2 regions of the Paraburkholderia sp. CNPSo 3076 genome follow, and region 2 is predicted to be linked to the other one. Evidence: predicted binding sites of a transcription regulator. Region 2 holds the regulator's gene; the other holds the start of a gene.

Region 1 (10,712 bases), on a different contig from region 2:
GCGCCCGAACTGTGGCTCGTGGACGAGCGCGACGAGAAGCTCGCCCGGCGTTTGATCGACGAAGCAGTGAACGGCCCGCCGCCGGGCTCGCCCACGTGGCGTTGCGCGCGCTGCGGCGAGGTGCTCGAAGCGCAGTTCACCGTGTGCTGGAATTGCGGACGCGATCGCGACGTGCGCGACGAGTGACGTAGCTGCTGACCCAAACGTAAATGGGCCGCTAGAATCGGCCCATTTGCATTTAAACGGCTCAGCGCTGCGGCGCTCAGAGCCAGACGGCGATCGTCAGCATGAGCAGCAGGATCATCCACAGGATCACGGCGCGCCACACGAGGCCCACGGCCGACTGCAGCGTGCGCGGCGTGCAGTCGTCGCCAACCGTGTACGGACCGCCCTCGCCCGGCTGCGCGAGCACATCGACGCTGGACTGCTCGGCGAGCGGGCCCGAAAGCCGCGCGCCCAGCGCGCCGCTGCCGGTGGCGAGCAGCACGCCTTCGTTGGTGTCGGGCCACTGGTTCGTATGGTTGCGCCAGGAGTAGATCGCGTCCTCGAAGTTGCCGACGATCGCAAAGCCCAGCGACGTGAGCCGCGCCGGCACCCAGTCAATCACGAAAAACACATGCTGTGCGAAGTTCGAGAACGCCTCGGTACGGTCCTCGTCGGGACGCGCCCACTCGCGCGCGAGATATTCGGCGATGCGGTACAGCACGGCGCCCGCGGGCCCGATCGGCACGAGAAACCAGAAGAACACGCCGAACACGTGCCGGTGCGACGCGATCACCGCGTGAATCAGCGTGTGGCGCACGATCTCGCTCACGGGCATGTCCACGGCGTCGATGCCGGTCCATTCGTGGAGGATTTCACGCGCGCGCGGCACGTCGTCGTTGTTCAGCGCGAGATGGATGTCGGTGAAATAGTGGCTGAACTGCCGAAAGCCGAGCGTGAAGTACACGACCACCACGTTCCACAGGAACGCCAGCACGAAGCTGATGTGGTACAGCACGTAGTAGACGAGGGCCGTGGCGAGCGTCCACGGCAGCACGACCACGAGCCAGGCGATGAGCCCATGCTTCTGCTTGCCGGCGTCGAAGCCGTGAGCGGCCCATTCCGCATTGAGGCGCACGAGCGCCATGACCGGATTATTGGGCGACAGCGCCCGCACCTGTTCGATGACGAGAGCCAGCAATACGGAAAAGAAGGTCATGCGACGCGCCGTGCAGATCGGGTTGCGAAAGGGGTTTTATGAAAGTGTTGCAACGATATCACAGGGCCAGATGTGCCTGACCATCGCCGGCAATTCGGGCGGCAAACTCGCAACAGTGCGCGGCGGCGCTTGCACGCGCCGCCAGACGTGTTACGCGAGCAGGAAACGGTAGAAGTTGCGCAGCATCCCCGCCGTCGCCCCCCAGATGAAATGCGAGGACCCGACGCCGGAAGCGACGACGGGCTCGGGCACGTTGAGGTCCGGTGAATGGCGGTCCGGATACGGCATCGCGTAAAAGCGCCGCTCGCCGCCTTCCCAACGGAGCACGCGCACCTGGTGATGCACCGGGTTCATGAGAAAGCTGAGCGGCACCTCGAAGATGCTCGCCACTTCGAGCGAGTCCGCCGCGAGACTGAACGGCTCGTGCACGAGACCGACCACGGGCGTGACCCTGAAGCCGGTGCCAGTGAGGTACTCGGGCAATGCGCCGAGCACCTCGACACGCGCGGGGTCGAGGTTCACTTCCTCGTGCGCCTCGCGCAGCGCGGCGGCGATGGGCGTGGGGTCGGAAGGTTCGCGGCTGCCGCCGGGAAAGCTCACCTGGCCCGCGTGATTGCTGAGGTTGTCGGCGCGCTGGGTGAGCAGCACGGTCAAACCGCCCGGGCGCAAGGCGATAGGCATGAGCACGGCGGCCTCGCGCGGATCGCGCATCTCGGCCAGACGAGCTTCCTGCGGTTCGGGGTCCCACGGCAGGCGCTGCTCGAAGCGCGTGCGCAAGCCGGCGGCGGTCAGGCGCTCCGCAGCGATCTGCGGAAGGCTTGCGCCCGTCGATTCGATGGGCAGGCTTTCGGGTTCAAATACTGGGCGGATCAACGGGCGTCTCGGATTACACGTACACGAGATTATTTTGCGGCCAAAAAGAAAAAAGCACCCCGGAGGGTGCTTCTTTCTTACAGCTTTTACGCCTGGTCGGCCGGAGCTGCTGCGCGGTCTTTCGACACCAGCTTTTCCTTGATACGTGCCTTCTTGCCCGACAGGTTGCGCAGGTAGTACAGCTTCGCGCGACGCACGTCGCCGCGGCGCTTCACCACGATGCTGGCCAGCAGCGGCGAGTACGTCTGGAATGTACGCTCGACGCCTTCGCCCGACGAGATCTTGCGCACGATGAACGACGAGTTCAGGCCGCGGTTACGCTTCGCGATCACGACGCCTTCGTATGCCTGAACGCGCTTGCGGTTACCTTCAACCACGTTCACGTTGACGATCACCGTATCGCCGGGAGCGAATTCGGGGATGGTCTTCTCGCCCAGCACGCGCTGGATTTCTTCCTGCTCGAGTTTTTCAATCAGATTCATGGATTGACTCCGTATGCCATCTTGTCGGCGTTCGTACCTGTGCAGGGTTGCTGCACTACGGCCCCGATAGAGGATGGATTCACAACTGGCGCCGTTCACGCATGAAGCGGCACCGCCTTTTGCGCCCCTTGTCGCGCACGCCCGAAGCCTTACGCTTCGTTCGAGCCCTTCGCGAGACTAGCGAGCCACGCCTCGTCGGCCCGGCTCAACATCTTGTTCTTTCTGGCCCGCGCGATCAGATCGGGCCGCTTGTTCCACGTGTTGCGCAACGCCTCGCGGCGACGCCATTGCTCGATTTCCGCATGATGGCCGCCAAGCAGCACATCGGGCACGCGCACGCCGTCGTATTCCTCGGGGCGCGTGAAATGCGGACAGTCGAGCAAACCGTCGACGAAGCTGTCCTGCACCGCCGAAAGCGCATCGCCCAGCACGCCCGGCAGGTTGCGCACCACGGCGTCCATCAAGGCCATCGCGGGCAATTCGCCCCCCGAGAGCACGAAGTCGCCGAGGCTCACTTCTTCGTCCACGCAGCGGTCGACGAGACGCTGGTCGATCGCTTCGTAGCGGCCGCACAACATCACGAGACCCGGCTCCTGCGCGAACTGCATGACGCGTTCGTGCGTGAGCGGCTTGCCTTGCGGCGACATCAGCAGCACCCGCGGGGTGCTCACGCCGGCTTGCGCCTGCGCGGCCTTCGCCGCGTCGATCGCCGCTTCGAGCGGCCTCGCCAGCATGACCATGCCGGGGCCGCCGCCGTAAGGGCGGTCGTCGATCGTACGGTAGTTGTCGGTCGTGAAATCACGCGGATTCCACGTACGCAACGTGTAACGCTGCTGCTTCGCCGCCCGGCTGGTAATACCCCAGTCGGTCAGCGCGCGGAACATCTCGGGAAAGAGCGTGACGACATCGAACTGCATCGCTCTCTCCGTTCAGCGAAGTTGAATCAAGGCGCGCGGCGGGGTTGCCACAGCGTTGCCGCGGTGCCTAGTAGTCGGCTTCCCAGTCGACGACGATACGCTTCGCCGCCAGGTCCACCGTCTTCACGAACACACCCACAAACGGGATCAGGCGCTCGCCGGTGGCCGGCTTGCCATCCTTGTCCGTGGACGCATAGGTGACACGCAACACCGATTGCGCGCCATTGTCGATCAGGTCGGCGACCTTGCCGAGCTCGACGCCCGCCTCACTGGCGACATCGAGGCCGATCAGGTCGACCCAGTAATATTCATCGGCTGCGGGCGCCGGGAATTCGGCCCGGCTCACGTACACGCGTACGCCGCGCAATAGCAGCGCGGCATCGCGGTCGGCCAGGCCCGAAAGCTCGCCAACGACGCTGTCACCATGAACCTTGGCGCTCACGCGCACCGCGGAATGACGCTCGCGATGCGCCTGACCCTCGCGGCCCTTGAGGAGCCACCAGCGTTTAGCGGAAAGCAGCGCGCGGCCGCCCTGCGCGTGCGGCGCGATCTTCAGCCAGCCCTTGAGGCCATAGGCGTCGATCACGGCGCCGACTTCAACGGCGTCGGCCGGCCAGCTCGCTTCGGTTTCGGCGCGCAGGCTCCCGGTTGCGGGTGCAGCTTTCGCGGCACTCTCGCGCGCAGGCTTGCGCACGAACGCACCAAACGACGGCGCGCCGCGAGCCGCGGCCTTGCCGGTCGCAGCTTCGGGCGCCCCGCTTTCCGACGCGTCGTTCGCCTCTACGGCAGATTTAGCGTCATGCGCGGACATCGGCACCCCTTGCGACCAGCTTGATATCGCACACGCAGATCAGGCAGCGCGTACGCGGGTAAAACACAGACAACAGACTGAAAAGACGCTTAAAGACTTAAGCAGCCGGCGCAGCGGCGGCGGTCTTTTGCGCTTCCTTCACGAGGCGCTCGACGGCCGGCGACATTTGCGCGCCGTTTTCCTTCCAGTACGTCACGCGATCTTGAGCGATACGCAGCGTTTCACCCTTCGAAGCGACCGGGTTGTAGAAGCCCACGCGCTCGATGAAACGGCCGTCGCGACGGTTGCGCGAGTCGGTTGCGACGATGTTGTAGAACGGGCGCTTCTTCGAGCCGCCGCGTGCCAGACGGATGATGACCATACTAAATCCTTGAAAACCGGGGTTCGGGACTACTGAAACGTGCGATTATAGCCCGAAACCGGAGGCATAACAAACACTTAACGGGAAATTGCGCGCCGGCGCGCAGAAAGAGCGGCAAGACACGGCGGTCAAACTGCAGCTCATGCCCACGGTGGGCGGGCCCTGGAGCGAATTGTGGCGACTTTCAGACGACTCGTGCAATGGCTGTGTCGCGGTGGGAGCGGCGGCGTGGGTGACAGCTCCCGTTTTCCGGCGTCTCGCGAGTCGGCCAGACACTTCACAGCGGCGTGGCTCGCCTTTGCCGCCGCCCTGCTCGCGGCACCGTTCGCTCACGCGGCGCTTCCCATCGACCGCATCAAGCTGCCGCCGGGCTTTCACATCGAGGTGCTCTCCGCCGATGTCCCCGGCGCACGCGAAATGACGCTGTCGGGCAACGGCACCCTCCTGTATGCAGGGAGTATGGGCGGTGACGTCTACGCGCTCGAACTCAAGGACGGCAAGGCCATCAAGCGCCACATCGTGGCCTCGGGACTGACGATGCCGGTGGGCGTGGCCTGGCGCAACGGCGCATTGTATATCTCAGCGGTGTCGTCGATCGTGCGGCTCGGCGACATCGACCGTCATCTCGACGATCCGCCCAAAGCCGTCGTCGTCACGGATTCGCTGCCCACTGAGCGCCACCACGGCTGGAAGTTCATCGCCTTCGGCCCCGACGGCAAGCTCTACGTGCCGCAAGGTGCACCGTGCAACGTCTGCCTGCCGGCCAGCGACCCGCAGCGCGTGCATTTCGCGATGATCGGGCGCATGGACCCCGACGGTTCGCACTACGAGACCATCGCCCGCGGCGTGCGCAACACGGTCGGCTTCGCGTGGCATCCGCAGACGCACGACCTCTGGTTCACCGACAACGGCCGCGACATGCTCGGCGACGACATCCCCGACGACAAGCTCAACCGCCTTGCGCATGTGGGCGAGGACTTCGGCTTTCCCTATTGTCACGGCGGCAATGTCGCCGACCCCGAGTTCGGCGCAGGTCATCCGTGCAGCGGCTTCACGCCGCCGGTCCTCAAACTCGGCGCGCACGTGGCGTCGCTCGGCATGCGCTTCTATACCGGTTCGATGTTCCCGGCCGACTACAGGAACAGCATTTTCATCGCCGAGCACGGCTCGTGGAACCGCAGCAAGAAGGTCGGCTATCGCGTGGTGCGCGTGAGCGCCAACCCGGACGGCACGAACGCGCGCCAGGAAGTGTTCGCGCAGGGCTGGCTCAACGCCGATGAGACCCAATGGGGCCGCCCCGCCGACGTGCTGCCGCTGCCCGACGGATCGCTCCTTGTCAGCGACGACTATGCGGGCGCGATTTATCGCGTGACTTATACGAAACCGTGACGCGACCGCCACGTTGAAGCTGCAGACATGGTGCCGGGCATAAGCGTGCGCTTGTGCTGCGAGCCCGGCGTGCGGCATACAATGCCCGGCGGCCCGTGTGCGTTTGACGTGATGCGCCCATGACGGCCAAACGTCCACGTTCCGCCCGAGCCCATGCCCAACGACAAGAACCTCGCACGCTTTCGCTCCAAGACGCTCACCGCCGCCCTCGCCTTCCTGTTTGGCAGCCTCGGCGCGCACCGCTTCTATCTGTACGGCCCGCGCGATGTGTGGGGCTGGGCGCATTTGGTCGGCACGCTCATCGGCATTCCTGGCGTGATGCTGCTCGTCGCAACCGAACGCGCCTCGATTCCCGGCTGGGTGCTCGCCGTGATCGGCGCGGTGTCGGTCTTCTCGGCGTTCCTCGCGGCGATCGTCTACGGGCTGCGCCCCGACGCCAAATGGGACGCTCAGTTCAACGCCGCGTTCGTGGAGCAAGGCCGCACGAGCCGCTCGGGCTGGACGGTGATCTTCGTCGTGATCTTCTCGCTGCTGATTGGCGCGTTCCTGCTGATGACGGGACTCGCGCTCTCGTTTCAAACGTACTTCGAGTCGCAGGTCGAGGCCGCAAAGGCGCTCTCGCAGTAAATCGCGCGTAACGGCTCAGAACAGGTCGAGCTGCGGCTTCTCGCGCACGGTCTTCGACTGCACGAACGCCGACATGTCCAGAATGCCGTGGCGCCGCTCGTTGAGCCCGAGGCGCCGCACGGCATTGTGAAAGCGCTGCTTGAGCAGGTCGGCCCACAGCCCCGTGCCCTTCATGCGCTGCGAAAACGTCGACTCGTAGTCCTTGCCGCCGCGCATGTCGCGCACGCGGCTCATCACGCGCTCGGCGCGCTGCGGGAAGTGCGCCGCCAGCCACTCCTGGAAGAGCGGCGCGACCTCCCATGGCAGGCGCAGCACGATGTAACTCGCGCTTGTCGCACCGGCCTCGGCGCAGGCTTCGAGCACGCGCTCCATGTCGGGCTCGGTCACGAACGGAATCACCGGTGCGATGCTCACGCCCACTGGCACGCCGGCTTCGGCCAGCGTGCGGATGGTGCGCAGCCGCCGCGCGGGTGTCGCCGCACGCGGTTCGAGCGAGCGGGCGATCTCGGCGTCGAGTGTGGTGATCGTGATCGCCGCCATGAATTGCTGGCGCGCGGCCATCGGCGCGAGCAAGTCGAGATCGCGCTCGATCAGCGAGGATTTCGTGATGGCCGCGAACGGATGCTGCCGCTCGGCCAGCACTTCGACCACGCGGCGCGTGATGCGCAGGTCGCGCTCCACCGGTTGCCAGGCGTCGGTGTTCACGCCCAGCGCGATCGGCTCGGGCTCGTACGACGGCTTGGCGATTTCCCGCGCGAGCAACTCCGCCGCATTGACCTTGGCGTAGATACGGCTCTCGAAATCGAGCCCCGGCGAGAGGCCGAGATAGCTGTGCGTGGGCCGCGCGAAGCAATAGATGCAGCCGTGCTCGCAGCCGCGGTAAGGATTGAGCGAGACGTTGAACGGAATGTCCGGCGACTGGTTGCGCGTGAGGATGCTTTTCGCGCGCTCTTCGAAGACTTCGGTGCGCAGCCTGGGCTCGCCGGGTTCATCGCCATGGTCTTCCCCGCCGCCGTCCACGTGTTGCCAGCCGTCGTCGAACGCTTCGCGCTGGTCGACTTCGTAGCGCCCCTGCAGGTTCGTGACCGCACCGCGCCCCTTGCGCGCCGTGGGCGGCGCAACGGGATACCAGGCGTCGGGATCGGGGTGATGGGAGTCGGTCACGGCTGGAGCGAAATGGGCTTGTAAACGCGGACAGGAAAAACGCGGGTCGATACTGTATAAATATACAGTATCGACCCGCGTTGTCGAGTCCTAAAAACGGGGCGCTTTCAGCCGCCACAGTGACCCTGGTCATTCACCCACGGCGATGGTCAGCGTCTCCTTGATCTCTTCCATCACCACGTAGCTCTTCGACTGCACAGCGCCTGGCAGTTGCAGCAGGATGTCGCCGAGCAGCTTGCGGTAGTCGGCCATCTCGCCAATGCGCGCCTTGATGAGATAGTCGAAGTCGCCCGAGACGAGATGGCATTCGAGCACTTCGGGAATCTTCTGCACCTCGCGGCGGAACTGGTCGAACATGTTGCCGCTCTTGTGGTCGAGCGTGATCTCCACGAACACGAGCAGCGCCGCGCCCAGCACCGAGGGATTCACGCGTGCGAAGTAGCCCGTGATCACGCCGTCGCGCTCCATGCGCTTCACCCGCTCGATGCACGGCGTGACCGAGAGCCCGACCTGCTCCGCGAGGTCCTTCATGGCCATGCGGCCGTCTTCCTGGAGCAGTTTCAGGATGCGGTGATCGAGCCGGTCGAGCGCGCGGACCGGTTGGCGCTGCGTTCTCATGATTTCTTCCCGAAAATCCGAAAAATACGATAACAAAACCTGGACGGACAACAATAGCATAGCTACAAATACTGGCTATAGCCGAATTTTCATGCCTTCTCCCCTATGGGTGCCACAACACCCGCTTCGAGGGTCCCGGCAACGCGGCGTAGCTCAACGAATCTATATGGAGCAGCTATGCGAGTCGTCGTGTTGGGCAGTGGTGTGGTCGGGGTGGCCAGCGCCTGGTATCTCGCCCGCGCGGGCCACGAAGTCACGGTGATCGACCGCGAGGCCGGTCCCGCACTCGAAACCAGTTTTGCGAACGCCGGCCAGATTTCGCCGGGCTACGCCGCGCCGTGGGCAGCGCCTGGCGTCCCGCTCAAGGCGATCAAGTGGATGTTCGAGAAGCACGCGCCGCTCGCCATTCGTCTGGACGGCACCAAATTCCAGCTGCAGTGGATGTGGCAGATGCTGCAGAACTGCACGCCCGAACGCTACGCGCTTAACAAGGGCCGCATGGTGCGCCTCGCGGAATACAGCCGCGACTGCCTGCAGGCGCTGCGCGCCGACACGGGCATTCAGTATGAAGGCCGCACGGGCGGCACGCTCCAGGTGTTCCGCACGCAGCAGCAGTTCGAAGGCGCGGCGAAGGACATCGCCGTGCTCGAAGACGCGAACGTTCCATACGAACTGCTGACCGCCGCCGAACTCGGCCGCGCCGAACCCGCGCTCGCCGCGGTGTCGGGCAAGCTCACAGGCGGCCTGCGTCTGCCGGGCGACGAAACCGGCGATTGCCAGATGTTCACCACGCGTCTTGCCGCGATGGCCGAACAGCTGGGCGTGAAATTCCGCTACAACACGCCGATCGACGGCCTCGCCATGCAGGGCGAGCGTATCGCGGGCGTGCAATGCGGCAGCGAGCTGGTGCGTGCTGATTCGTTCGTGGTCGCACTCGGCTCCTTCTCGACGAAGATGCTCGCGGGCCTCATGAAGATTCCGGTCTATCCGCTCAAGGGCTATTCGATCACGGCGCCGATCGTGAATGCGAGTGCCGCGCCGATTTCGACCGTGCTCGACGAAACCTACAAGATCGCGATCACGCGTTTTGACGACCGCATCCGCGTGGGCGGCATGGCCGAGATCGTCGGCTTCGACAAGACGCTCAAGCAAGCGCGCCGCGAAACGCTCGAAATGTGCGTCAACGACCTGTTCCCGGGCGGCGGCGATACGACGAAGGCCACCTTCTGGACCGGCCTGCGCCCGATGACGCCGGACGGCACGCCGGTCGTCGGCCGCTCGCCGATCTCGAACCTGTTCCTGAACACGGGTCACGGCACGCTCGGCTGGACGATGTCGTGCGGCTCGGGCCAGTTGCTCGCCGACCTGATCTCGGGCAAGCAACCTGCCATCCGCGCCGACGATCTTTCGGTGCACCGCTATCTCGGCGACACGCAGGGCTCGCATCGCCCGGCTTATGCCTGAAGCCAGTCACGCTGCGTGAACGAACACGGCGCCTCCAGGGCGCCGTGTTTCATTTCTCGCTCAGGTTGGCGCGCGGCGGCGTCAGAACTGATCCTCCGCCAGCGCCAGCACGCCCTCGCTGCCGTTTGCGCTGACGATCGCCGCTTCGAGCGCCACCGCCTGCGGCAAGACGTGTTGCGCGAAGAACTGCGCCGTGGCGATCTTCGCGCCATGAAACTTCGGGTCCGCCTGCATGAGGCGCTGCGAGGCGAGCATGGCGCGCGCCATCTGCCAGCCGCCCAGCACGATGCCCGCCAGCTTCAGATACGGCACGCTGCCCGCGAACACCGCGTTCGGATCGCTTTTCGCCTTCGCGAGCACGAAGTCCACGGCCGACGCCAGCGCCTCCTTGCCTGCCGCGAGATGCTTGTGCATCGATTCGAACGCCGCGCCTTGTTGTCCGGCTAGCGCGTCGACGGTCTGCGCGATATCGGCAAGCAGCGCCTTTGCCGCCGCGCCGCCGTCGCGCAACGTCTTGCGCCCGATGAGGTCGTTCGCCTGGATCGCCGTGGTGCCCTCGTAGATCGGCAGAATGCGCGCGTCGCGATAGAACTGCGCCGCGCCCGTTTCCTCGATGAAGCCCATGCCGCCATGCACCTGCACGCCGAGGCTCGTCACTTCGAGCGCCAGTTCGGTGCTCCAGCCCTTCACGATCGGCACGAGATACTCGTAGCGCGCCTGATGCCGCGCACGGGCCGCCTCGTCGGGGTCGCCATGCGCGCGGTCGCTCTCGCCCGCCGCCACGTAAGCGAGCGCACGCGCGGCT
Region 2 (10,712 bases):
GCGGTTATTGAACGCCACCAGCGCGCCCTGCCCGGCCGCCGCCTCGCTCGCCGCGAGCGTGACGGCATTGAGCAGATTGAGCGGGCCGTCGGCGGAAAGCGCCGTGGCGGGCCGCATGGCGGCCGTCAGGATGCATGGCTTCGTGCTCTTCACCGTGAGATGCAGCAGGTACGCGGTTTCTTCGAGCGTATCCGTGCCGTGCGTGATCACCACGCCGTCGATCTCGTCGCTGGCCAGCAGTTCGTTCACGCGCTGCGCGAGCGTGGACCACAACGCGAGCGACATGTCCTTGCTGTCGATGCTCGCGACCTGCTCGGCATGGATCTGCGCGATGGCGTCGAGGCCCGGCACGGCGGCCAGCAGCTGCGCGACGCCGATCACGCCGGCCTGGTAGCCGGCGGTGTTCGCAGCGTCTGCGGCAGAGCCCGCAATCGTGCCGCCGGTGGCGAGCACGGCGATACGCGGCAGCGCCTTTGGCGTCGCCGCTGAAGAGGAAGTGGAAGTATTCATGGCGGCGATTTTAAGCGATCCGCCGCCCGCCGGGAAAATCAGCCCGCCTTTCAGGTTGCCTCGCGCAACTGGCTCGCGATCTGCTGCTCGGTGAGCTGCGGCGCGAACATTTCGATGAGCCGGTATGCGTACTGGCGCAGGAACGCGCCCTTGCGCAGGCCCACTCGCGTCGTGCTCGCATCGAAGAGATGCTCCGTGTCGAGCGCGACGAGTTCGCTGTCGCGCTTCGGGTCGTAGGCCATCGCCGCGACGATGCCAACGCCCATGCCGAGTTCGACGTAGGTCTTGATCACGTCCGCGTCGATGGCGGTCAACACCACGTCAGGCACCACGCTCGCTTTCGCGAACGCCTGGTCGATATGCGAGCGGCCCGTGAAGTCCTGGTCGTAGGTGATGACCGGGTACTCGGCCACGTCTTCGAGCGTGAGATTTTCGCGGCCCACGAGCGGATGCGTCTTCGGCACGACCACCACGTGATGCCACGAGTAGCACGGAAACGTGACGATATCGGGGAAGCGGTCGAGCGCCTCGGTCGAGATGCCGAGGTCGGCCTCGCCGTTGATGATCATCTGCGCGATCTGCTGCGGATTGCCCTGGCGCAGCGCGAGGTGGACTTTCGGAAACACTTCGCGGAACTGGTGCACGACCTTCGGCAGCGCGTAACGCGCCTGCGTGTGCGTCGTCGCGACCACGAGGTGACCGCTGTCCTGGTCCGCGAACTGGCGCGCCACGCGGCGCAGGTTCTCGGCGTCGAGCAGCATGCGCTCGATCAGCTGATGCACGGCCTTGCCCGGCTCCGTGAGGCCGGTCAGGCGCTTGCCGCGGCGAATGAAAATGTCCACGCCGAGTTCGTCTTCGAGATCCTTGATCTGCTTGGAGACGCCCGACTGCGACGTATACAGCACGTTCGCCACTTCGGTCAGGTTCATGTTCTGCCGCACGGCTTCGCGCACGAAACGCAACTGCTGAAAATTCATGGTCTTCTCTCCGGGACTGCTGACCGATTGTTCGTTTTTCTCGATGTGAGCACTGTAACGCTCATTGCGCCGGAAATACGCGCAGCCCGCGCGGCACCGCCGTCACGCCCTCGCCCACTGCGAGGCCCAGCGCGCGCCACGACTCGCGGTCGAGCTCGGCTTCGAGCGCGCCGCCCGTGCGGCTTTCCAGCTCCACGCGCACCGAACCGCCCAGCGTCACCACGCGGCGCACGTCGACCACGATGCCGTCGCGATGATCGCTCGCTTCGCGGTGCAGCACGAGGTCGTGCGGCCGCACGTAGGCGAGCGCCGGGCCTTCGAAGCTCGCGTGCACCGAGATCGGCTGCGCCGCGCCCTCGGCGACGAAACCGCGCGCATCCACGCTGCCGCGCAGCCGGTTCGCGGCGCCGAGGAATTCGTAGACAAAGGCGGTCTGCGGATGATCATAGACGTCCTGCGGGCTGCCCACCTGCTCCACGTGCCCATGATTCATCACGACGATGCGATCGGCCACCTCGAGCGCTTCCTCCTGGTCGTGCGTGACGAAGATCGTCGAGATGTGCAGATCGTCGTGCAGGCGGCGCAGCCACGAGCGCAGCTCCTTGCGCACCTTGGCGTCGAGCGCGCCGAACGGTTCGTCGAGCAGCAGCACCTTCGGCTCCACGGCGAGCGCGCGCGCAAGCGCGATGCGCTGACGCTGCCCGCCCGAAAGCTCGGACGGATAGCGCTGCGCGAGCCAGTCGAGCTGCACGAGCTTGAGCAGCTCATGCACCTTCTCGCGAATCACGGCCTCCGAGGGCCGCTCGCTGCGCGGCTTCACGCGCAGGCCGAACGCCACGTTCTCGAACACCGTCATGTGGCGGAACAACGCGTAATGCTGGAACACGAAGCCCACCTGGCGCTCGCGCGCGCCCACCTCACCCACGTCCTGGCCTTGCAGCACGACCTGGCCCGCGTCGGCGTATTCGAGGCCCGCGATCACGCGCAGCAGCGTGGTCTTGCCACAACCGGAAGGTCCGAGCAGCGCAACCAGTTCGCCGGGCGGAAAGTCGAGCGAGACGTTGTCGAGGGCAGTGAAGTCGCCGAAGCGCTTGTGCAGATTGCTGACGGTGATGCCCATGTTTACTGCTCCCCTACTTGAATCGGTTGGCGCACGGCGCGAGGCGCTGCGTGTTGTGAAACATGTTGCACGGCCACGGGTTGCGGGCCCGCATAGGCGGGAATCTCATCCGCGCCGCGCAGTTCCGACGAAAGGCGGCGCTCCGCGAGCAGCTTCAGGCCGAGCGTGACGAGCGCGAGCAACGCGAGCAGCGATGCCACGGCAAACGCCGCCGCGAAGTTGTACTCGTTGTAAAGAATCTCGACGTGCAGCGGCATCGTGTCGGTCTGGCCGCGAATATGGCCCGACACCACCGAAACCGCGCCGAACTCGCCCATCGCGCGCGCGTTGCAGAGAATCACGCCGTACAGCAAACCCCAGCGGATATTGGGCAGCGTCACGCGGCGAAACATCTGCCAGCCCGAGGCGCCCAGCACGTGGGCGGCCTCTTCTTCGTCGTTGCCCTGCGCCTGCATCAGCGGAATCAGCTCGCGTGCGACGAACGGGAACGTCACGAAGATCGTGGCGAGCACGATGCCCGGCACCGCGAAGATGATCTGCACGTTGTGGTCTTCGAGCCACGGCCCGAGCCAGCCCTGCGCGCCGAACAGCAGCACGTAAATGAGACCCGAAATCACGGGCGAAACCGAAAACGGCAGGTCGATCAGCGTGGTGAGCAGCGCCTTGCCGCGAAACTCGAACTTCGCGATCGCCCACGAAGCCGCGAGGCCGAAAGCCAGATTCAACGGCACCGCGATCGCCGCGGTGATGAGCGTGAGCTTGATCGCGGCGAGCGCGTCGGGATCGACGAGCGACGTGAAGTAGAAGCCGATGCCCTTCGACAGCGCCTGCCAGAACACGGCGACGAGCGGCACCACGAGAAACAGCGCGAGAAACGCGAGCGCGATGCCGATCAGGAGCCAGCGCACCCACGCTGCTTCGGTGACCGGGTCCGGCCGGCGCGTGCTTCGTTGTTGCGGCAGCGGGCTCATTGCGCACCTCCCGCGACGGTTGCGCCCACCACGGCATTCGGCGCGCTGCCGGCCGTTACACCCCGGCTCGTGCGGCGTTGCAAATACCACTGGAGTGAATTGATGAGGAGCAGCATGACGAACGACACGCAGAGCATCATCACGGCGAGCGCCGTTGCGCCCGCGTAGTCGTATTGTTCGAGCTTCGTGATGATGAGCAGCGACGTGATCTCCGACTTCATCGGCACGTTGCCAGCGATGAAGATGACCGAGCCGTACTCGCCCAGCGCGCGCGCGAATGCGAGCGCGAAGCCGGTGAGGAGCGCCGGCAGTACCGCGGGCAGCACGACACGGCGGAACGTGAGCCAGCGCGAGGCGCCGAGGCACGCGGCGGCCTCTTCCTGTTCGCGCTCGAAGTCCTCGAGTACCGGCTGCACCGTGCGCACGACGAACGGCAAGCCGATGAAGGTCAGCGCCACGAGCACGCCGAGCGGCGTGAAGGCGATCTTGAGACCGAGCGGCTGCAGGAACTGGCCGATCCAGCCATTGCCCGCATACACGGCGGCGAGCGAAATGCCCGCCACGGAAGTCGGCAGCGCGAACGGCAGATCGACGAGCGCATCGATCACCCGTTTGAACGGGAACGTATAGCGCACCAGCACCCATGCGAGCAGGAAGCCGAATACGGCATTGATCAACGCCGCGCCGAGCGCGGCGGTGAACGTGAGCCGGTACGACGCGATCACGCGCGGCGACCACACTGCGCGCACGAACTGGTTCCAGTCGAGTGTCGCCGTCTTGAGAAAGGTGGCGGCGAGCGGAATGAGCACCACGAGGCTCAGGTAAGCCACGGTGATGCCAAGCGTCAAGCCGAATCCGGGCAGCGCACTAGGCTTGCGGAATCTAAACGTGGTCATGCTCATCATCCAGACATGGGTTGCGCGCTTCCTGTATTCAAAGCGGCGCCGAAAAGCGCGCCCGTAGGCGCGCTTCGTTGTTATCCGGTCACGTCGCTATGCGGACCGCTTGCTGCTTGACAGCTTTACTGCGGTTGATAGATCGAATCGAACACGCCGCCATCCGCGAAATGCGTCTTCTGCGCGTTGGGCCAGCCGCCGAAGGTGTCGTCGACCGTGTAGAGCTTGAGCTTCGGAAACTTCGCCGTGAGCGCCGCCGGGACCTTGTCCGAACGCGGACGGTAGAAGTTCTTCGCGGCGATCTCCTGACCCTCTTCGCTATAGAGGAACTGCAGGTAGGCCTCGGCCTCCTTGCGCGTGCCCTTCTTGTCGACCACCTTGTCCACCACCGTCACCGGCGGCTCAGCCAGAATGCTCACCGAAGGCACGACGATCTCGAACTTGTCCGGACCGAATTCCTTGAGCGAGAGAAATGCTTCGTTCTCCCATGCAATCAGCACATCGCCGATGCCGCGCTGCACGAAGCTCGTCGTGGCGCCTCGTGCGCCCGAGTCGAGCACGCCCGCGTTCTTGTAGAGCTTCGAGACGAAGTCCTTCGCCTTCTGCTCGTTGCCGCCCGGTTGGTGCAGCGCATACGCCCACGCCGCGAGATAGTTCCAGCGCGCGCCGCCCGAGGTCTTCGGATTCGGCGTGACGATCGAGACGCCCGGCTTGGTCAGATCATCCCAGTCCTTGATGTGCTTCGGGTTGCCCTTGCGTACGAGGAACACGATGGTCGACGTGTACGGCGACGCGTTGTCGGGCAGGCGCTTTTGCCAGTCCTTCGCGACGATGCCCTTGTTGGCGAGCGCGTCGATGTCCCATGCCAGCGCGAGCGTCACGACGTCGGCTTGCAGGCCGTCGAGCACCGAGCGCGCCTGTGCACCCGAGCCGCCATGCGACTGCTTGATGGTGAGCGTTTCGCCCGTCTTCGCCTTCCACTGCTTGATGAAGGCTTCGTTGATGTCCTGGTACAGTTCGCGCGTCGGATCGTAGGAGACATTGAGCAGCGATGTATCCGCGTGAGCAGCCACCGGCGCCATGGCCGCCATCGTCGCGACGCCGACGAGCGGCGCAACGCCGATCACCAGTTTTGCCGCCAGTGTTTTCAGCCAGCCCGCGCGCCCCGTATGTGTCGTGCCCATCTATCTGTTCTCCGTTCTCGTGTGTGCTCGTTTGCGCCCCTTGGTGAAGTGCAGCGAACGATGGAGGCCAGTCTAGCGATCTGCTTACATTATTAAAAATGATGTTTTTTCATTTTTTAATACGCAAAAGTGGTAAGGACAGAGGAAGTCGCTGCTGGAGCGCGGTTTCATCCGCGCAAACGCGGGAAAGCGGCCTGATGGCAACGCTCAGTCGACGAACTTCAAGTAACACTTGAAAAGTGGCGAGTACTGTATAAAAATACAGTTACCTGTTCAAACATACAGTGGCGCCATGACCAAACTCACCGCACGACAGCAGCAGGTTTTCGATCTGGTTCGCCGGGCCATCGAGCGCACGGGCTTCCCGCCCACGCGCGCCGAGATCGCGGCGGAACTCGGCTTCAGCTCGGCGAACTCCGCGGAGGAGCATCTGCGCGCGCTGGCGCGCAAGGGCGTGATCGAACTGGCTGCGGGCGCCTCGCGCGGCATCCGCCTCATGCCGGGGCCCGACGACCTGCCGCATCAGTTCACGCTTCCGCACGCGAGCATCATGCAGCTCTCGCTGCCGCTCGTTGGCCGTGTCGCAGCGGGCAGCCCGATCCTCGCGCAGGAGCACATCTCGCAGAACTACATGTGCGACCCGGCGCTCTTCTCGAGCCGCCCCGACTACCTCTTGAAGGTGCGCGGCCTTTCCATGCGCGACGCCGGCATCCTCGACGGCGACCTGCTCGCCGTGCAGAAGAAGGCCGAAGCGAAAGACGGCCAGATCATCGTGGCGCGTCTTGGCGACGACGTCACCGTGAAGCGCCTGAAGCGCCGTCCGAACGGGCTCGAGCTGATCGCCGAGAACCCCGATTACGACAATATTTTTGTCGAGGCCGGCAGCGCGGAATTCGCGCTCGAAGGCATCGCGGTTGGGCTGATCCGCCCCACCGAATTCTGAGCAATCCGTCTGCGCGCAGTTTGCACATTGTTTGCACATTGTTTGCACATTGTTTGCGCACCCTCTGCGCACTACCTGGAGAGAGTCATGGAACGTCTTGCCCGCTTGCTGCCCTTCCGCCAATTCGGCCGTCTTCGCCATCTCCGTGGTATCGCCTCGTGCGCGGTCCGCGAAGTCCGCGATTCGGCTACCGCACTGAGCGGCTCGCTCTTCGAAGACTCGCCAGAGATGGTGGCGGCCAGCACGGCCGACCTGCCGGTGCTGCCCTCGGCCCAGCCAGCGTTTGCGCGCGTGTCGCTCAACAGCACGCTCAACACCGAACAGCCCATGCGCCGCGCGCCCGTGCGCGTCTATCAGGGTCCGTCGCGGCTCATCCTCGTCGGCACGGTTGACGCGGTTTGCCGCGCGATCGACCGCTGCATCGCCGAGCAGCACAGCGACCTGCCGGCTGCACTCGCGAAGTAAGCCGCAACGCTGCTCAAATGTGAGAAGAGGTTACGGGCGGGATCGTTTGGCCTGGTTTGCGGTCAACACCGTGTCTAAACGATTTGCCCTATGCCGATGACGGAATCTCTCTCGACCCCGCGTAAGACCCAAGGCTGGAAAAAGCCGGTCGCGATCACGGTTGCGCTCGCCATGGTGGTTGCCGCGATCGGCTACGCCTATGCGTCGCCCTATATCGCGGTGAAACACATGAAAGCCGCCGCCGACGCGCGTGACGCCGTCGCGCTCAACGAGTACGTCGATTACCCTGCACTGCGCCTGAGCCTGAAACAGCAGGTTGGCGAGATGCTGCAGCGGCGCGTCGAGGGGCAGCACAGCAGCAATCCGCTGCTGATCCTCGGCGCCGTGATTGGCGCGGCATTGATTAGTCCGCTCGTGGATGCCTACGCCACACCGGAAGGCGTGGCCGCCCTGCTCGATGGCATGCCGCCGACGGGCAAGCCCGGCGACCGGCCGCACGCGCCGCCACCAGCAGAATCCGGCGCGCCATCCACGCAATCGGCAGAACCAGCTCAATCGGCACCCGCACCCGCCGCGCCACCTGCTCCGGCGGCATCCGGCAACCCCGCGCCCGAGGCTCGGCCGGTGACCACGGCCGGCTATCGCGGCCTCAATGAGTTCGCGCTCACGTGGGACCGCGGCAATACGGGCGAGCACTACGCCGCCATCCTGCAGCGTCACGGGCTCTTCTCGTGGAAGCTCTCGGCGGTCGAGCTAAACGAAGGAAACGTCTCGAACTGAGACAGTTCGGAAGTGACAGCGGAGCCAGGCCGGTTCTGCGCGAACCGGCCTGCTTGATCCCTTACGCGGCGGCTTGCTGCTTCTTTTCCTCAGCCGCCGACGAACACGCCACGAGAATGCTGCACGATACGCGGTCGAGCAGCGGCGTGTTGCCCGCGCCCATCCACCAGCGCGAGAGCCCCGTGCGGCAACGGTGGCCCACCACCACGAGGTCCGCATTCAGCTCGTTGGCCAGATTCGCGATTTCGTCGATCGGATGACCGAACGCGAAGTGCCCCTGGGCGCGCACGCCACGCTCGGTTAGCCAGTCCACGCCTTCCTGAAGAATCTCGCGCGCCGTTTCCTCGAAGCGGCCGCAGGCCACGTCGGTCAGCAGGCCGGCGCTCTGGGCGATCGTCGAACGCATGTCGACGACCGAGAGCAGGTGCGTCTCAGCCTGCAGATCGAGCGCAAGGTCGGCGCCGCAGCGCAGTGCCTTGCGGCCTTCGCGCGAGCCGTCGTAACAGAGCAGAATTTTTTTATAGCTCGCCATGATCGCTTCTCCCCGCCCGCGTGATTTGCAGGCTGTGCGATTCTCATGATGGTGCGCCGCAATTCCACACGCAAGGGCTGGAAAACGCCAGGTGTGCATCGAAAAACGCCAGATGCGCCCCGAACGGCGCACGCATCTTGTGCACTGGCGAATGCTTGCCGCGACATGCATTTGCCCGCGCATCGTCAAACCGCCTCGAAGCGAGGCCTGACCCGCCAGGCAGCAATGCACTAAAATGGGCCGCCTTGTTTCGTGCGATTTTCCGTTCGATGCTTCGATCGACTCGCGCGATGCCCGTTCGACTCACGTTCAACCGGTCCATGCCCGCACCCGCCATCGAATTCGAGCAGGTCATCAAACATTACGGAGACAGGGCGGTCGTCAACGGCCTGTCGTTCGACGTTCTTCCCGGCGAGTGCTTCGGACTGCTCGGTCCGAACGGCGCGGGAAAAACCACGACACTGCGCATGCTGCTCGGCATCGTTTCGCCCGATGCAGGGCGCATCAGCCTGTGCGGCGAGCCGGTGCCGGCGCGTGCGCGCCACGCCCGCCAGCGCGTGGGGGTGGTGCCGCAGTTCGACAATCTCGACCCCGACTTCACCGTGCGCGAGAATCTGCTCGTGTTCGGCCGCTACTTCGGCTTGTCCGCGCGTGAAACGCGCGATCTCGTCGCGCCGCTGCTCGAATTCGCGCGCCTCGAAAGCAAGGCCGACGCACGCGTGGGCGAACTCTCCGGCGGCATGCGCCGTCGTCTCACCCTCGCGCGCGCGCTCGTGAACGACCCCGACGTGCTCGTGATGGACGAGCCCACCACGGGCCTCGATCCGCAGGCGCGGCATCTGATCTGGGAGCGGCTACGCTCGCTGCTCGCGCGCGGCAAGACGATTCTGCTCACCACGCATTTCATGGAGGAGGCCGAACGGCTTTGCAATCGCGTCTGCGTGATCGAGGAAGGCCGCAAGATCGCCGAGGGCGCGCCCAAGGCGCTGATCGAATCGGAAATCGGCTGCGATGTGATCGAGGTGTACGGACCGGACCCGGTCGCGTTGCGCGACGAACTCGCGGCCGATGCGAAGCGCACGGAGATCAGCGGCGAGACGCTGTTCTGCTATGTGGACGACCCCGCGCCCGTTCATGCGAAGCTGCGCCATCGTTCCGATTTGCGCTACCTGCACCGGCCCGCGAATCTCGAAGACGTGTTCCTGCGGCTCACGGGCCGCGAGATGCAGGATTGACGGCGGCAAGATTAACGGCGGCAAGATCGACGGCGGCGGACGAATCGCCAAGGACACCATGCAGACACGCACCAACAACCCGACGCCCTCGCGCCCCAAGCATGCGAGCGTGCGCGAGCCGCGCGCTGCGCTGCCTTCGAACGCCACGCACTGGATGGCCGTGTGGCGACGCAACTATCTGGTCTGGCGCAAGCTCGCCCTCGCGTCGATGTTCGGCAATCTCGCCGATCCGATGATTTATCTGTTCGGTCTCGGCTTCGGGCTCGGGCTGATGGTGGGGCACGTCGACGGCGTCTCGTACATCGCGTTTCTCGCGGCGGGCACGGTGTCGTCTTCGGTGATGATGTCGGCGAGCTTCGAGTCGATGTACTCGGGCTTCTCGCGCATGCACGTGCAGCGCACGTGGGAAGCGATCATGCACACGCCGCTCACGCTCGGCGACGTCGTGCTCGGCGAAGTGATGTGGGCCGCGAGCAAGTCGATGCTCTCGGGCTTGGCGATCATGGTGGTGGCGGGCCTGCTCGGCTACGCGAGCTTTCCTTCCATGCTGCTCGCGCTGCCCGTGATCGCGCTCGCGGGCCTCGCGTTCGCGAGCTGCGCCATGATCGTCACCGCGCTCGCGCCGTCCTACGACTTCTTCATGTTTTATCAGACGCTCGTGCTCACGCCGATGCTGCTGCTCTCCGGCGTGTTCTTTCCGATTGCGCAACTGCCCGCGGCCGCGCAACACATCACGTTGATGCTGCCGCTCGCGCATGCCGTTGCGCTGATCCGCCCCGCCATGCTCGACCGGCCTGTCGAGCAGGCAGGCCTGCACCTGCTGGTGCTCGCGATCTACGTGGTGGTGCCGTTCGCGATCGCTTCCGTGCTGTTCCGCCGGCGCATGATGCGCTGAAAGCGCACCGCGCGGCGTTCAGTCCTCGTCATCGCCCCAGGGAATATCGACGTCCGAAATGAACGCGACCGTCGCGAACGGGCCGCCTTCCTGGCGGCCGACCTTGCCGTCGGCGCGATGCCATTCCACGCGGAACATCGTCGATTGGGTCTGGGCGAGCAAACGCACCGTGCGGACCTCTTCGGGATCCGACTCCTCCACCGG

The links. The regulator LexA, encoded in region 2, represses DNA repair genes until DNA is damaged. The targets are predictions, from matches to a motif close to ACTGTATNNNNATACAGT.
Region 1: the regulator LexA is predicted to act here: its motif matches at 7,877-7,894, upstream of M3A49_RS29810 (PA0069 family radical SAM protein).

What each region holds. Positions count from the first base shown of each region.
Region 1 covers NZ_JAPMAL010000029.1:1,822-12,533, reverse strand. Annotated here, with positions in the region: gene M3A49_RS29855 (DUF2007 domain-containing protein) at 1-186, shown strand, start outside; gene M3A49_RS29850 (CobD/CbiB family protein) at 263-1,201, opposite strand; gene M3A49_RS29845 (CoA pyrophosphatase) at 1,352-2,074, opposite strand; gene rplS (50S ribosomal protein L19) at 2,161-2,556, opposite strand; gene trmD (tRNA (guanosine(37)-N1)-methyltransferase TrmD) at 2,706-3,473, opposite strand; gene rimM (ribosome maturation factor RimM) at 3,541-4,284, opposite strand; gene rpsP (30S ribosomal protein S16) at 4,382-4,645, opposite strand; gene M3A49_RS29820 (PQQ-dependent sugar dehydrogenase) at 4,955-6,034, shown strand; gene M3A49_RS29815 (NINE protein) at 6,188-6,661, shown strand; gene M3A49_RS29810 (PA0069 family radical SAM protein) at 6,677-7,825, opposite strand; gene M3A49_RS29805 (Lrp/AsnC ligand binding domain-containing protein) at 7,955-8,443, opposite strand; gene M3A49_RS29800 (D-amino acid dehydrogenase) at 8,621-9,907, shown strand; gene M3A49_RS29795 (acyl-CoA dehydrogenase) at 9,989-10,712, opposite strand, start outside.
Region 2 covers NZ_JAPMAL010000009.1:77,128-87,839, forward strand. Annotated here, with positions in the region: gene M3A49_RS12365 (asparaginase) at 1-510, opposite strand, end outside; gene M3A49_RS12370 (CysB family HTH-type transcriptional regulator) at 561-1,487, opposite strand; gene M3A49_RS12375 (sulfate/molybdate ABC transporter ATP-binding protein) at 1,549-2,607, opposite strand; gene cysW (sulfate ABC transporter permease subunit CysW) at 2,610-3,578, opposite strand; gene cysT (sulfate ABC transporter permease subunit CysT) at 3,575-4,474, opposite strand; gene M3A49_RS12390 (sulfate ABC transporter substrate-binding protein) at 4,600-5,658, opposite strand; gene lexA (transcriptional repressor LexA) at 5,951-6,601, shown strand; gene M3A49_RS12400 (hypothetical protein) at 6,689-7,066, shown strand; gene M3A49_RS12405 (DUF2939 domain-containing protein) at 7,163-7,846, shown strand; gene M3A49_RS12410 (universal stress protein) at 7,908-8,378, opposite strand; gene nodI (nodulation factor ABC transporter ATP-binding protein NodI) at 8,699-9,613, shown strand; gene M3A49_RS12420 (ABC transporter permease) at 9,672-10,508, shown strand; gene M3A49_RS12425 (hypothetical protein) at 10,527-10,712, opposite strand, start outside.